One region of the Oleiphilus sp. HI0066 genome, then DNA from elsewhere that is predicted to be linked to it. Evidence: predicted binding sites of a transcription regulator. Region 1 holds the regulator's gene; the other holds the start of a gene.
What was found. The regulator PhoB, encoded in region 1, activates phosphate uptake and scavenging genes when phosphate is short. The targets are predictions, from matches to a motif close to TGTCATANNNNTGTCANA.
Positions count from the first base shown of each region.

Region 1 (7,386 bases):
CCGGGAGTAAATGCCTTAGTAGCCATTATTTGGATTGTGTTTTCAGGTTGGATGATGGCGATTCAATATGTGGATTACCCTGCCGACAACAATCGCATGTCATTTCCAGACTTACGAAAATTCCTAGCAAAAGACCGAGCCAGCGCATTGGGCTTCGGCTTATGCACTTTTGGCTTAACCCTCGTTCCAATCATCAATTTAGTAGTACTGCCAGCCGCAGTATGTGGTGGCGTTGTGTATTGGCTGAAACAACGAGATGCTTATAAGGCTTAATCTTTAGGCACGACGACACGCTGATTGGGGAAGTGACAGGTAAACGTACTTCCCTGATCAATCCCGCTTTGTACTTCCAAGTTCGCACCATGGTTGATCAACACGTGTTTTACGATGGCAAGCCCTAAACCAGAGCCTCCAGTATTAGAGTTTCGGCTAGGGTCGGCGCGATAGAAACGCTCCGTTAAACGTGGGATATGAATCGGGTCAAAACCACACCCCGTATCCGTCACTGACAAGTGGCAACCACCATGATCTTGCCACCAGCGGATGACGACAGAGCCTTTTGCTGGCGTATATTTCACGGCATTAAACACGATATTTGAAATCGCAGATCGTAATTGATTCTCAACACCAAAAATATTGGCATTTGAAACAATATCGAGCGAAATTTGATGTTCATTATCCGCACTGAACAGCTCTGCATCATGAAGTACGCTCTCGAGCAATGGCACAATCAATACTTCTTTTTCAGCATGAACGCGATCTTGTGCTTCAAATTTCTCTAACACCAATAAGTCATTAATGATCGCTTCCAAGCGATTCGTTTGTCCTTCCATCGACATTAGGGCTCGATGCCATTTTTCAGGAGCCTCTTCACTATCAATCAGCGTTTCGAGATAACCGCGAATCACAGTTAATGGTGTACGTAGCTCATGCGAGACGTTACTGACAAAGTCACGTCGCATTTGTTCTAAATGATGTAGGCGCGTGACGTCTTGCGCCAAGATCAAACGTTCCTGTTTACCGAACAAAGTAATGTGAATACGAATAATGAGATTGGGATCAGTCGGGGATGTGATTTCTAAAGCGTCATCATATTTCTTTGCGTCAAAATAGGCTTTAAATTCAGGATCTCTTACTAAATTTGTAACAAGTTGAGCCTGATCTTTATCATCATCAAAGCCAAATAATCGCGTTGCGGCTTCATTCCACCAATCCATTTGCCCCATTTCGTTGGTCATCACAACGGCATCTTTCAGAGCATTCGCCGAATTACGAACACGCTTAATCATTTTGCTTAAGCGCTTACGTGCCTTTTTATTTTGCAATTGGGTGTAATACAAACCTTCAAAAAGGTCTCCCCATAAACCATAACTTTCAGGCACTTCTTTTGGCTTTTTAGTTGGATAGAGCCAAGCATGTAAACGAAGTGCTTGTCGCACCATCCACAAGCTATAGCTCGCAAAGAACACCAGAAGACTAGGAAGGAGAAGGTCCGTGATTAAGCCGAGTAAAACAGCTAGCACAAATGCCCACACTAAATAGCGGACATGTGCAGACGCGCGTTTATGCATTCGCTTTGCTTCCTTTAAACTCGCACAAAATAGATAAGGCTATATTAGCCAATTAATGCGCCGTTTTGGTAGAAAAACGATAACCGGTACCTCGAACAGTTTGAACTAAGGCTTCATGGCGTTTGCCGATCGCTTTGCGCAAACGACGAATGTGTACATCAACAGTGCGTTCTTCCACATACACATTACCACCCCAAACGAGGTCCAATAGCTGCGCTCGCGTGTAGACGCGATCTTGGTGTGTCATGAAAAACTGCAGGAGTTTATATTCTGTTGGCCCCATCGAAAGCGTTTCACCTTCTGAGCTAACACGGTGACAGACTGGATCGAGCTCTAAGCCATCAATATTAATCGCAGACTCTAACCCTTGTGGATTAGCTCGACGCAGCACCGCTTTTAACCTAGCCACTAACTCACGTGGAGAAAAAGGCTTAGTAATGTAATCATCCGCTCCGACTTCCAAGCCTTGAATCTTATTGTCTTCTTCGACTTTCGCAGTGATCATAATGATTGGAATTTCAGAAGTGCTTTCGTCACGCTTCAAACGTCGGGCAAACTCTACACCGCTCGTTTCCGGCAACATCCAGTCTAATAAGATCATATCGGGGCGATCGTCTAGCACAATGCTGTGAGCGTCACGGGCATTACTCGCTTCAAAACAGGTATACCCTGCCATCTCTAAAGCTACTGCGATCATTTCGCGGATGGATGACTCGTCATCCACAATAAGGATTTTCTTATCTGCCATGTCTTACACTCTCATTATGCTCAATCACATCTGAGCAAATACCTACTCGTCGCGGTATTAGAAAGGAGGTTTGTTACAAGTATATGACAGGAAAAGCGCTTAAACGTTCATCAAGTCGCATAATCAAGTGCGATACCAACAAAAATGGCAAAACCCACCCAGTTATTGTTCAAAAATGCACGTAAACAATCGTCTTTATAACGTAAACGTATCAAATGTTGTTGGTATACCAACAGCACTGACGCGACGACAATGGACAAGAAATAGAAGCTTCCGAGATTTAACTGCTCGCCCAGCAAGCACATCGCAAGCACAAACAACACTTGAAGGCTCGCGATAATCGATCGGTCTGCATTACCGAACAGAATCGCTGTGGATTTCACTCCAATTTTCAGATCATCCTCACGATCCATCATCGCGTAAATTGTGTCGTAAGCGACAGTCCATAACAGCGTTGCTGTAAAAATTATCCAAGCAAGAGCCGGCACCTTTTCGATGACTGCTGCAAATGCCATAGGAATGGACCACGCAAACGCAGCACCAAGAAAGACTTGCGGCAAGAAGGTGTAACGCTTCATGAAAGGATAAATACACGCGAGGGCCAATGCACCAAAGGACCAAACAATCGCACTAGTGTTTAAACAAAGAACCAATAGCAAGGCTGAAAAACATAAGACGACGAAAAATATGATGGCATCTTTTAAACTCAACTCACCAGCAGCTAGAGGCCTAGCTTTAGTGCGCTCAACGTGGCCATCAATATTGCGATCTGCAATATCATTAATCACACAGCCTGCAGCGCGCATTGCGATCGCTCCAGAAACAAATACAAACAAATGAAGCGCTGAAGGCAAACCATCACTCGCAATCCATAAAGCCCACATAGCAGGCCATAACACTAAGAATGTACCAATGGGCTTATCAAACCGCGCCAAGCGCCATAATGCTGCCGGTTTACCTTCGAGTAGACCAGCTTGGGTCAGAACTTCTTTAAATTTATATCTTAGATTCAACATAGCTTAAGAGTGATGAATAACTGAGGTATGAAACTTTTCTGCCACTAGTAAGGGCTTGTTGTGTAAGCGAAACACAGAGCGCCGAGCGTAAGTTGGCTGATTACCCCCAGATGTTCTTGTTAGCTGAATAGCTTCGCGCTTCATTGACCGCGAGGCAAATAAAAATGCTCCCAAAGGTTTTGAGCCCAGGCACTTTAACTGCCGCTCTTTACCAACCAGTGAATGCAATGGAATAACACTTCTAGCACTAACCCAAACCTTGTCGTGGCAAAGTAAATCAACCTCGCGAATCAAAGCGTAGCGCCCTATCGACAGATTCAAAGCTCTTCTCTCACTCATTGTTGGTTTCGCGTATTGCTGCGCCTTTACACGGACTTTAAAACTTCCGTTTGATGCTTGCTGCAATCGCTTTGTTAACGATCCAGCATCGAGTACCCACGATTGCCAAACCCGAGGAATAAAAGAAGAAGGTACACGCCGGTAGGAATGCCAATGAAAATGTTCGGTTTGCAATTTACACCTTGCTGATAGCAGAAGAAATGAGCACATTTTTATGGGCACTCACTAGGTCAGCGCAAAGTATAACGAAGGCCGCTTATATAAACCACGGATCTGATCAGCCATTGAGAGACTCGGAGATATCCGATACATTAGCCGACCATTGAATTCCTTCCAACAGAAACAAAGAGGAACACCATGAAAAAATGGCTTTGTGTAGTATGCGGCCTTATTTACGATGAAGCTGAAGGTTGGCCTGACGACAACATCCCACCAGGTACAAAATGGGAAGATGTGCCAGACGATTGGGAATGTCCTGATTGCGGTGTCGGCAAAGAAGACTTCGAAATGGTAGAAGCTTAATGAGCCAAGCGATCATCATTATTGGTTCTGGAATGGCGGGCTATGCAGTAGCCCGCGAATTTCGAAAACTTAATTCTGAAACTCCTCTGTTAATGATTACCCAAGACGATGGCAGCGCATATTCTAAACCGATGCTGTCAACGGGATTCACCAAAAATAAAGACGCAGAAGCATTAGTAATGTCTAATGCTGTGCAAATGTCAGAACAGTTAAATATGTCAATACGCACACAAACAAGTGTGCAAAATATCGACACTGAAAAACAAACAATCCTCGTTGATAATGAGACGATCGAATACAGCAAGCTCGTATTAGCGACGGGCGCAAGTCCATTCAAACTGAAGTTTGTTAAACCTGAGAGTGACCGCATTTTCTCGATCAATGATCTTGATGATTACCGCGCATTCCGCACAGCTAGCCAAGGCAAAAAGCATGTCGCAATTGTCGGAACAGGTTTGATCGGTTGTGAATACGCGAACGATCTTTTGAATGGCGAATATGAAGTGTCATTGATCGGCTTAAGCCAACATGTTTTAGATACCATGCTGCCGCCAGAAGCATCAGAATGTGTTACAAAAAGCTTGAGTGATGCCGGCGCGAACTTCTACTTTGAGCGAAGCGTTGTTGATATCCAAGAAACTGTTGATGGCGTAATAGTGGAGCTCGACAACGGTGAAAAAATCTCAGCCGATATAGCGATTAGTGCGATTGGTTTAGCACCAAATACTAAGCTGGCTTCTGAGAGCGGCATCGAGACTAATAAAGGCATTACGTGCGATCGTAGTTTGGAAACGTCCGCTAAGAACGTCTACACACTGGGCGATTGTGCAGAAGTCGATGGCATGGTTATGCTCTATGTTTTGCCGATGATGGCATGTGCTCGAGCGCTTGCCAGCACACTCAATGACGAACCGAAGCTTGTGAGTTATGGTGTAATGCCGGTGGCAGTTAAAACACCTGCCTGCCCTGTCGTTGTTCTTCCTGCATCAAATGAAAATGGCACTTGGGATATCGAATCAGACGGGTTCAATACCACAGCGTTGTTTAAGTCGGATCAAGGCGAGCTTCTTGGCTTCGCATTAACCGGCGATGCGACGAAACAAAAGCAGGTTTTAGCAAAGCAAGTTCAAGCTATCCACCCAGAATAATAGTAAGAAGTACATATCTATGAGCGACGTTCTTCAACAGTTGATTGATGTCTTAAAACTGGAACAAATCGACGATTCTCATTTTCAAGGCGCAAGCGAAGATCTAGGTTTTCCTAATGTCTTTGGCGGCCAAGTTTGCGGCCAAGCGATGATGGCAGCCTATCAATCTGTTGAAGATCGCATCGCACATTCTATGCATGGATACTTTCTGCGCGCAGGAGATCCAAACTTACCTATTCAATACGAAGTGCAATCTCTCCGGGATGGTGGCAGTTTTTCTGCTCGTCGCGTAATTGCGCGTCAACATGACAAAGAGATCTTTACCCTTAATGCATCATTTCAAGTTCCTGAAATTGGCTTTGAGCATCAGATTGATATGCCTGCCAGCACAGAACCTGATGTCTTACTTTCTGAACTAGATATGCGCAGGCGCTTTAAACATCTGATCCCAGAAAAGCTTAGAGATCAGTTTACACGCGACCGCCCTATTGAGATTCGCCCCGTTAATCCGGTGAATTATTCAAATCCTGATGTACGTGCACCCTATAAACAAAATTGGTTTCGAGCGGTAGGTGAGCTACCAGATGATCTATACCTGCATCAATGTATTCTGACTTACGCATCGGACTTCGGTTTGCTAGGCACAAGCATGCTTCCTCACGGCGTGAGCTTTGCGCAAAAGGGCATGCAAGTTGCCAGTATTGATCACGCGCTTTGGTTCCATCGTCCATTCCGTGTTGATGATTGGCTTCTCTATGATATGGACAGTCCTAGCGCTTCAAACGGCAGAGGATTCAATCGTGGCAACATTTTCAATCAAAAAGGTGAACTTGTTGCATCAGTTTGCCAAGAAGCACTGATTCGGAAAAAACCACAAAAGCCAGCTTAATCGCTTGCGCTATGGCGAGTTCAGGGCCATGATAAAAGGTAGTATTTAATATCAAAGGAGTATGGCCATGAGCAGTGCTGAAGAAAGCCGTCAAGCCAAGGTAATCAGTGAACTACGAACCTTTATCCGCAAGGTTCTCTCTGATCCGACAATCGCCACAAAATGCATGGAAATCGCGCGTCAACACAAAGGCCAACCAGACTCAGCAAAATTAATCGCTGAAGAAATCAGCGCAAATACCATTGTGCGCATTCCAGAAGAACATAGTGATGCGGATAAAATCTTCCTCGACATTATTAATGAAGTCTTAGACGACGAAGCGGCACTCTACTAACTCAGAAGATGACGCATTTAAAACGGAGCAACACGCTCCGTTTTTTATATCTGTCAGTTTTATCAGCGATGCATCAGATACAAGAACATATCCATCAACTTCAGCAGCAACATTTTCGAGCCTGCATAGCGATAAAAGGCACTGCTGATTGGGTGAAGGAAAGCTATCAAGTCCTAGCTAAAAAACTCCCAGACGGGCAAAGCGCTATTTTGTTGGGGCATGATGCATCTTTACTCCGTAGCGAGCATGATCGATGCATTGCACCCAAGCATTATCGCGAAATACTCGGACAACAAAGCCAAATACTCATTTGGGACTTACGCAAAGAGATTCATCCTGACGCGATCGCAGCAAGTAGTGGTGTTCTCGAAGGCGGCGGACTGCTCTTCGTATTAATCGACGATACGGATAACCAGCTTCAAGCATCCCACTCTCGATTTTTAAATACACTGATAGAAAGCGAAGCAATGCTTGTTATAGATAGTGACAACTTTGATGAAGCACTAACTCAGTTTTATCCCTTCCAAGTTCAATCATCAAACAAACAAGGTATTACACTCAACGAAGAACAGCAGGCCTGCTTGGCAAAAATTGAAAGAGTCGTAAAAGGACATCGCAATCGTCCTCTGATTCTACGAGCCGACCGCGGACGGGGTAAATCGACGACACTAGGTATCGCAGCAGCGCAATTACTCAATAACGCTAAGCTCGAGAACATCATACTCGTTGCTGATCATCCAAATTCCGTTGCGACTTTAATTCAGCATTTTGAACAAAACATCGATCACGCATCTTTGCGCGATAAACTGCGCGTTATAC
Region 1 is NZ_LWFH01001489.1:5,048-12,433, reverse strand. It holds partial or broken gene cysZ (sulfate transporter CysZ) at 1-273, shown strand, start outside; gene phoR (phosphate regulon sensor histidine kinase PhoR) at 270-1,571, opposite strand; gene phoB (phosphate regulon transcriptional regulator PhoB) at 1,624-2,319, opposite strand; gene ubiA (4-hydroxybenzoate octaprenyltransferase) at 2,430-3,335, opposite strand; gene A3738_RS32725 (chorismate lyase) at 3,339-3,884, opposite strand; gene A3738_RS23090 (rubredoxin) at 4,032-4,196, shown strand; gene A3738_RS23085 (NAD(P)/FAD-dependent oxidoreductase) at 4,196-5,344, shown strand; gene A3738_RS23080 (acyl-CoA thioesterase II) at 5,364-6,233, shown strand; gene A3738_RS23075 (hypothetical protein) at 6,301-6,567, shown strand; gene A3738_RS23070 (GNAT family N-acetyltransferase) at 6,636-7,386, shown strand, end outside.

Region 2 (7,386 bases), on a different contig from region 1:
TGTCAGCGTGAACGTCCCATCACCATTATCTGTAATCGTCAGTTCCGGATTGGCTGTCTGTAGATTCAACGCCGTGAGCGTATCACCATCCACATCGGACGAATTTGCCAGCAACACTTGTTGCGTTACAAGTAGCGAGTCATCTTCCTGCATAGTAAGTTCAATAGTACTACCGACATCTGGGTCATCATTAACGCTAGTAACATCCATTTGAAATGTTTCAGATACGGTTTTTGTATCGAAGTCTTCACCTTCAGCTGCAACTTGGTCAGTCGCTTCCTCAACAATCACATCAAAACTTTCAGTCGTCGTCTCAGAATCTGGATCGTTGTCGTTAAGAGCCTCTTCGAGCTGCGTCAACGCGTCATCTACGCTAATGTTGGAATCGAGTAAATCCTGAGCAATGCCTTGCGCGGCTTGAGCAAAATCTGGATTCTGAAGCGCAGCGGCGATGTCGTTCCCACCAACACTTTGAATACCAACTGCCTGAAGCGCGTTGGCAGTTGCCTCTTCGCTTAAACCGGCTGCGTCCTCACCATCAGAAGGCTCGTCTGACTCCAACTGAGAATCGACAATATTTGATTGCGCGTCGCTTGATTGAACCGCATCTGGTGATGCCTCTTCTTCTCCACCAGACGCGACTCCCTCGTCTGCGCTCTCGCCCTCAGTGTTCGACCCACTAAGATCTTGTTCCGCTTCGGTTATCTGACTATTTACGGTATCAGCACCAGTTGCTGCAGTATTAGTGGTTGTTGATTGCTGATTATTACTGCCCGAAGACCCATTCTCACTATTCGCCTCAGGGGTTACGCTGTTCTCGACTGCATCATTTAATGGGTTGTTTTCGTCATTAGGGATATCAGACATTGCGCTCTTCTCCAAACATTCAGATCACAACTCGATTTCGAGTTGTATTCAACGACAAACTCTAAAGCTTTGTTTTTTTACAAATAACTTTTCATGAAAGTAGTATTGATACGCGCGGTCTCAAGGAGGCGGCAAATAACCGTGATGAATATCACAGTAGAAACAAGAAAAGATAAAATCTATTCGCTATAAAGCATTGAAATTATTAGACAAATTCAAATTATTTAATTTGCTCAAGATTTGTGTGTTTTTGTTACACTTCTCGTTAGTTTTGTTGTTTGGGAAGGTTTTAAAAACAAGGTTAAAAGTTCATCAGTAAACGTCTGATGAAGGAGATAAATATAGAAGCTAATTCTATTAAATCTTTTCGAAATGAATGCAATCAAAAATGGATTTTATATGCATAGAAAAACAGCTCCCGAAGGAGCTGCTTTAAGGGGCAAACTTATTGCCGACTAAACACCGATTGCACCACCGTCTGTTTTACGGAATACAACTGTCGCTGCGCGAGGGCGAATGCTCGTACCTGATGGAGTTTCAGTTGTTGCATCAACCGCATATGGCCAGTTGCCTGGGTGCTGAATATTCGCAAAGAAACTTGAATTATCACTCGCAATCGCAAGCCCTGTCACTTCACAACCATTCGGACCAACAAAGAAACGACGTAATGCATCTTGATTCTCTGCCGAAATCACCTGCTGTTCACCATCAACACGTAACTTAGATGGAATAACAGCGAGCATTTGGTCGTTGGTATAGTTTTCAACTTCGTCTGCACCATTATCGGTTTGAATCCACATAATGCCGCGGTTATCAAACAACAGGCCGTCAGGGCTTGCGAACTGATTCATCTCAGTCAGACCAGAATTATTGTAGCTCGCTGCATCAACGCCCGAAGATGGTGCGCCAAATACAAAGATATCCCATTCAAATGCAGTTGGTTCTGCACTCTCATCCCAACGAAGAATATGGCCATACTTATTGTCTAAACGTGGATTAGCTGGGTTTGTCCCTGTTGTCGCATCACGGCGCGTATTGTTAGTGAGAGTGAGATAAACACTACCTGTAATTGGATCGACTGCACACCATTCTGGACGGTCCATTGGGGTTGCGCCCACGGCATCCGCCGCTCCTGGAGTGTTAAGAATCAATTCACCAAGAGAAGAGAACATATCGCCCAAGGTTGAGCCAGCCGTTAGGCTGTTATCTGCAATATAGTTGTCTGATAACGCCGTGCTCAATACTAGAGGGATCCACTCACCAGTGTTGTCGTCATTAAAGCGCATAACATACAGCGTGCCCTCATCCATGTACTTCGCACCTGTGGCTAAACGATCGCTTGGCGATGCATCTGCTGCATCCCAAAGTGCGGTGGATACGAACTTATACATATATTCAAAGCGCCCATCATGACCTGTATAAAATACAACGGGTTGTCCAACGGTTAACTTACCGAAGACACAGCCTTCATGACGAATGCGACCTAGTGCAGTGCGTTTAACCGCCATGCTTGTGTTGTCGTATGGGTCGATTTCAACAATATAACCGTGGCCATTTGGCTCGTTACGGTAATCCGTTGTTGGACCTGAGCCAGATGGCGTCGCGTCAAAACGCGTGAACTCATCGGCGACTTCAGAGCCGTCACCTTTTACATCATCCCAACCGTAGCGCGTATCGTCATCGTCTACACCAAGACGTTCATCCGCTGTGCTGCGCGTACCGGTATTAACAAAATAACCAGGCCAGTTTTCTTCACATGTGAGATAGGTTCCCCAAGGAGTATAGCCATTGCCACAGTTATTCAATGTTCCACGAACACGGTCCCCCGCTTGTGAATATGGCGTCACTAGCACTGAAGGATCTTGAGTAACAGGCCCCGAGATGCGCATTTCTGTCGCACCCGTAAAACGACGATTATATGAGTCATTGTCGACAACAGACCAAGTATCACCAGTTAAACGAATACGGATAACAGAAACACCGTGTGCGTTGATTTCTTTGCGTACTTCTTCAACATCTGTGCGCATACCGGTAATCGCGTCACGTGTTGCACCAGCAGGGTGAAGTGCATTTTGGTCGATATATTCGTGGTTGATACACAACAAGCCATCTGTCTCTTCGTCGTTTAATGGGAAGAAGTGCATGCCATCGTGGTGCATACCTACTGAGTTCGCTTGGTCTTCAGCAGTGTTCGTGCCGTCATCACGCCAAGCATTTGCAGTATTGTTAAGCGGCGTGCCCCAAGGCGCTAGTACCGATGCGGTATAACCCGCAGCAACGGTCACTGCATCAGTGAGAGAACCTGGAATAGACTCAAACCCCAAAGACACTGAACTCTGATCAGCACCGACAGAAGGGCTATCGCTACTGCTACAAGCACTCAAACCAAATGTAGACAGCATGCCTAATGCAGCCATGCCCCCAACACCGCCTTTTAAAACCGCTCTGCGGTTAAAATTCGCTTCCATTACCTCTGAAAAAGGCGCATTGGAACTCTTGTTAAACTTGCGCGGATCAAACGTCGCTTTACTCATTATCACATCCTAAATTTTATGGATTTATCTTGTTTGCGAAAAACTCACGCCGAAGAAACTAGCCGTGTGATGTGACAATTATTTGAAAAAAATATGACGTTTTAGCGGCAAACAATACAGGCATTCATCCACAACAAAGTACGGACTCGCGTCGAAAAAAATACATCTCGCTGAAGTAAAAATGTCATGTTTAAAAAATAGGATGTGTCGCTTTGGAATCACTCGAGTAGGTAAGAAAAATGGGGATTAGTCCAACACAGTTACTGATTATTTTAGCAATCGTAGCCTTACTATTTGGAACAAAAAAGCTTCGCAATATGGGTGGCGATTTGGGCAGTGCCGTCAAGAATTTCAAAAAAGAAATGAATCAAAACGAGCAGATACCAGAAGCAAGCCTGACACATTCTATTTCAGAAGCTGATTCGAAGGTCGACGCTACACCTGTACAGAGTTCAGCGCAGAAAAATAGCTAAGTTTCATCGCTGCTTTTCTGCGTAAATCATATAGTTGATCGCCAGCGATTCAATGATCGACATCGATCGATTGACAGGATTAACGCGCACACCAGCTTTGCGAACTACCTCGAAAGCGTCAGCGTTAAGGAACGCCTCAATCTCAGAAGGTTTTCTGAGCATAGAATAATGATGCGTTCCTTTTGGAAGCCATCGCAATACATATTCGGCGCCAAATACCGTCACAAACCAAGCTAGCCAATTACGATTAATGGTGGCAACAAAAGTGGCACCACCCTCTTTTACAAGTTCATGGCATGACGCCATAAACAAGGGAAGATTGGCAACATGCTCAACAACCTCCATGTTGAATACAACATCGTACTGAACACCTTCGTTTCGTAGCTCTTCAACTGAAATAAGACGATATTCAATATCAAGCTGCTGTTGTTCTGCATGTGTTTGCGCAATGGCAATATTCTTTTCTACGACATCGATGCCTGTAACCCTAGCGCCCAAACGCGCCAAAGATTCGCTCAATATTCCGCCGCCACAGCCAACATCTAAAACAGATAGACCAGATAAAGGCTTCAGGGAGTTTGCCATTTCGGATTGAGCGCAGAGTTGCTCGACAATCCAGTCAACCCGAAGCCTGTTTAATCGATGAAGCGGCCAAAATGGACCTTCTGCATCCCACCAGGTTTCTGCAAGTTGATGGAAGTGCGCGATTTCTCGTTGATTGATGGTCGTAGAATGATTTGTCACCCGAGTTCTCCAACAAACTAAGCCTTAAGAGTACGACTAAAGACGGAACGAAGTTCACCAAAGCTTAGGTTTAATCCGATAAGACAGGGATGGAGATAAATGTTTTTATAGGCGAAAAAAAGGCCGACTATTGTCGACCCTTTTTATTTGGTAGCGGGGGCCTCTACTGAAAAGAGCTATCAAACACATGTTTTATAAATAAATAAAGGCCATATATAACTAAACTGGCACCAAATATGGCACCAGTTTACATCAGTTACGAGTAATGCCGTTTTGAGGTAGTGAGGCTTTGCGAGACAGCATTGCGATTTCTGCAGTCATCAGTAGAAGGCATGCCGCAATGAACGATATAGTAGTGACGAGGATTAACCACCATGGCCCGCTAGCGGATAAACCTAGTAATATATAGGCGAAGATCAATAATATTACGGCAATAACAACCGCAACAGGAAACAAAGCATTCTTCCAGCTAAGCTCTGAAGCTTTAACATCCCAGACACCTGAGTGCATGGGCGATATCAGACCGACAGTGACTATTAGCACGCCCCAAACATGGGAAATATAAACGTTGAAAATTTCTTTAATCATCTCAGTTGAGTAAAGAGTTTCGAAGTAGAGTACGAGAGCCCAGCTCGTAATAAACAGCCAGTGCTTAATTGATTTCCCTTTAAAATTCATTCTTGAATAGTCCCTTGCTCAGAATTGTTTCTGGCGTCAGTAATGTTGTTATGTAGAAATTGATTAAAGATGTGGCACGAGACAATTTTGGATCTGGGTAACACGATACCGAAGTCATCAGGGTTTTCTCTGCCTGCTGTTTCAAAGTCCTCAATTGACGAAAAATAGTCATTAGAGAGTGTTAGCTCCAACGTTTCCGAGTCTCTATAGCCACTCATCATAGGGAGGATAGTTAAATAGCTAGACTCAGTCATTGGCTCAACTGTATCGAGCACATAGCCTACATACGCTTTTCGATTATCTAGAGTAACTTGCAGTGGTTTTTCTTCGATCATCGAAGTTAGGATGGTTTTGCTAAGATCGTCTTTCTGAAACACGTCGTACAATGCGCTAGCTCTGTCGGTTCTGATGTTTTGACCTACGATAAACAAGCCAGTTATAAGAGCCTGCCAAATTGTAAAGTGGAGAAGAGATTGAAATAGATTTTGCTCGAACAAAAGTCCAGTGTGGCAGTCAGCGCAACTCAGGTTTTGGATAAGGCGCGCGAAAGAATATGCGACGATTGAAAAGAATATGCCCCAAGAAAGAGACATAAGATAAAGGTGTTGCCCTGTCTTTCTAGCGGCCTGATACTTGAATTTAAATGTAGTGGATATGAAAACGTAACCGGCACAAGACGCAACGATGAGGACAAAGGCTATTCCATCAGCCGTCATATGATTCTATCCTAAGCTTGGTGATACGAGGACTCTTGGTTGCAATCTTTTTTCTTATTGCGAGCGGAAATAAGGTCTCTTACTGACCGTAAAAGAGAAGAGTTATCTTCAAAGGCTTCGTCCATTTTTCGATGCGCAACGCCATCGCCCACAATAGTGTAGTTTTTTCTCAGCACCTTAAGTGCATTAGCTTTGCGTTTATCTTCCATCTGAACCTCCATCGTCAGCAATAGTATGAGTGGAGGAGAGCTTTAGAGCAATTATATTTTGTAACGAGTAGTTTAAGAACTTAGAGGCAAATTAGAGCAACAAAGTGGTTTTGCTTCGTTCCAGCGCGTCTACAGCTTCGTCAATATAGTCATGTTTTTTAGGAATGCGGTCGATCATATCGCCGATGCAATTTACATGTTTAATCTTGAGGCTGCTTAATTTGATGATGCCTTCACCGTCGAATTTTTGTAGCTCCTCCTTAATTTTGAAAAGTAGCGGTTCAATTAGGTTAAAACGCTTGTCGGAAATCTCGCCGGTGGCTTGGCAAATAAGAGTTTTAAGCGTTCTTAGTTCCGAAATGGTTTCAGTAAGCATGGAAATCTTGACTTGGTTTAATGCGAGATTTTTTTGAAACTTATACTGGGACTTAGAAACCGAATAGGAACAGAAAGCTGCGTAGGCCGCTAGACCAGTTGCGATTACGGTTAGCCAATCCTGTAGGCTCGTAGTTTCGATAGTTTTCTCCTTTGGTAAGTGATAGACGGAAGCGTCTTAGTCTTCAGCGAGGTCTTGACACCAACCTAGGCGCTTCCCTCCGTTATATGGTCGAGCATGGCCTTGTTTTAGCATTTCCGATGCGATATCAATTTCCTCATTAGATTCGTTGATAACTTCTACTTTAGCTAGAAGTCTGCTGTATTTGTCATAATCAATATCGTAAAGAATGATACCTTTAGGGCTAAGTCGAGCGTAAGGGGTTAGTAAATTTTCTAGTGCTTCCTTTGCATTTTTTGCTGCGTTTTTTTCATACGCGCAGTTCCCTTTTATTTCGGGCGTGTCAATCCCTCTTATTCGAACAGGCATGTCTCGTCCTTTATATTCAGCGCCAGGAAGCCAAGTTACTGAGAAAGTATCACCATCAAGTACTCTGGTTAGATAAAAGTTGTCACCAGAATGAGTAAACGTTTCGCCGAAAATTTTGTTGCCTGTCCCTCTGATACCCTCATCTGAACACCCTAATGTCATCAAGGAGCAAATGACTGCTGCTAAAATGTCTTTTATTCGTTTGACCACTCTACGCCTCTCCCTGTGTATTTGTTTTTCCTTTGATAGACAAAACTACCACTCAACCCATATCACTTCTAATAATTTTGACCGATTTCT
Region 2 is NZ_LWFH01001189.1:398-7,783, forward strand. It holds partial or broken gene A3738_RS15985 (cadherin-like domain-containing protein) at 1-867, opposite strand, end outside; gene A3738_RS15990 (PhoX family phosphatase) at 1,323-3,401, opposite strand; gene tatA (twin-arginine translocase TatA/TatE family subunit) at 3,641-3,874, shown strand; gene ubiG (bifunctional 2-polyprenyl-6-hydroxyphenol methylase/3-demethylubiquinol 3-O-methyltransferase UbiG) at 3,878-4,618, opposite strand; gene A3738_RS16005 (hypothetical protein) at 4,871-5,296, opposite strand; gene A3738_RS29985 (hypothetical protein) at 5,293-5,682, opposite strand; gene A3738_RS16015 (hypothetical protein) at 6,024-6,221, opposite strand; gene A3738_RS16020 (hypothetical protein) at 6,313-6,597, opposite strand; gene A3738_RS16025 (thermonuclease family protein) at 6,775-7,296, opposite strand.
Region 2: the regulator PhoB is predicted to act here: its motif matches at 3,472-3,489, upstream of A3738_RS15990 (PhoX family phosphatase).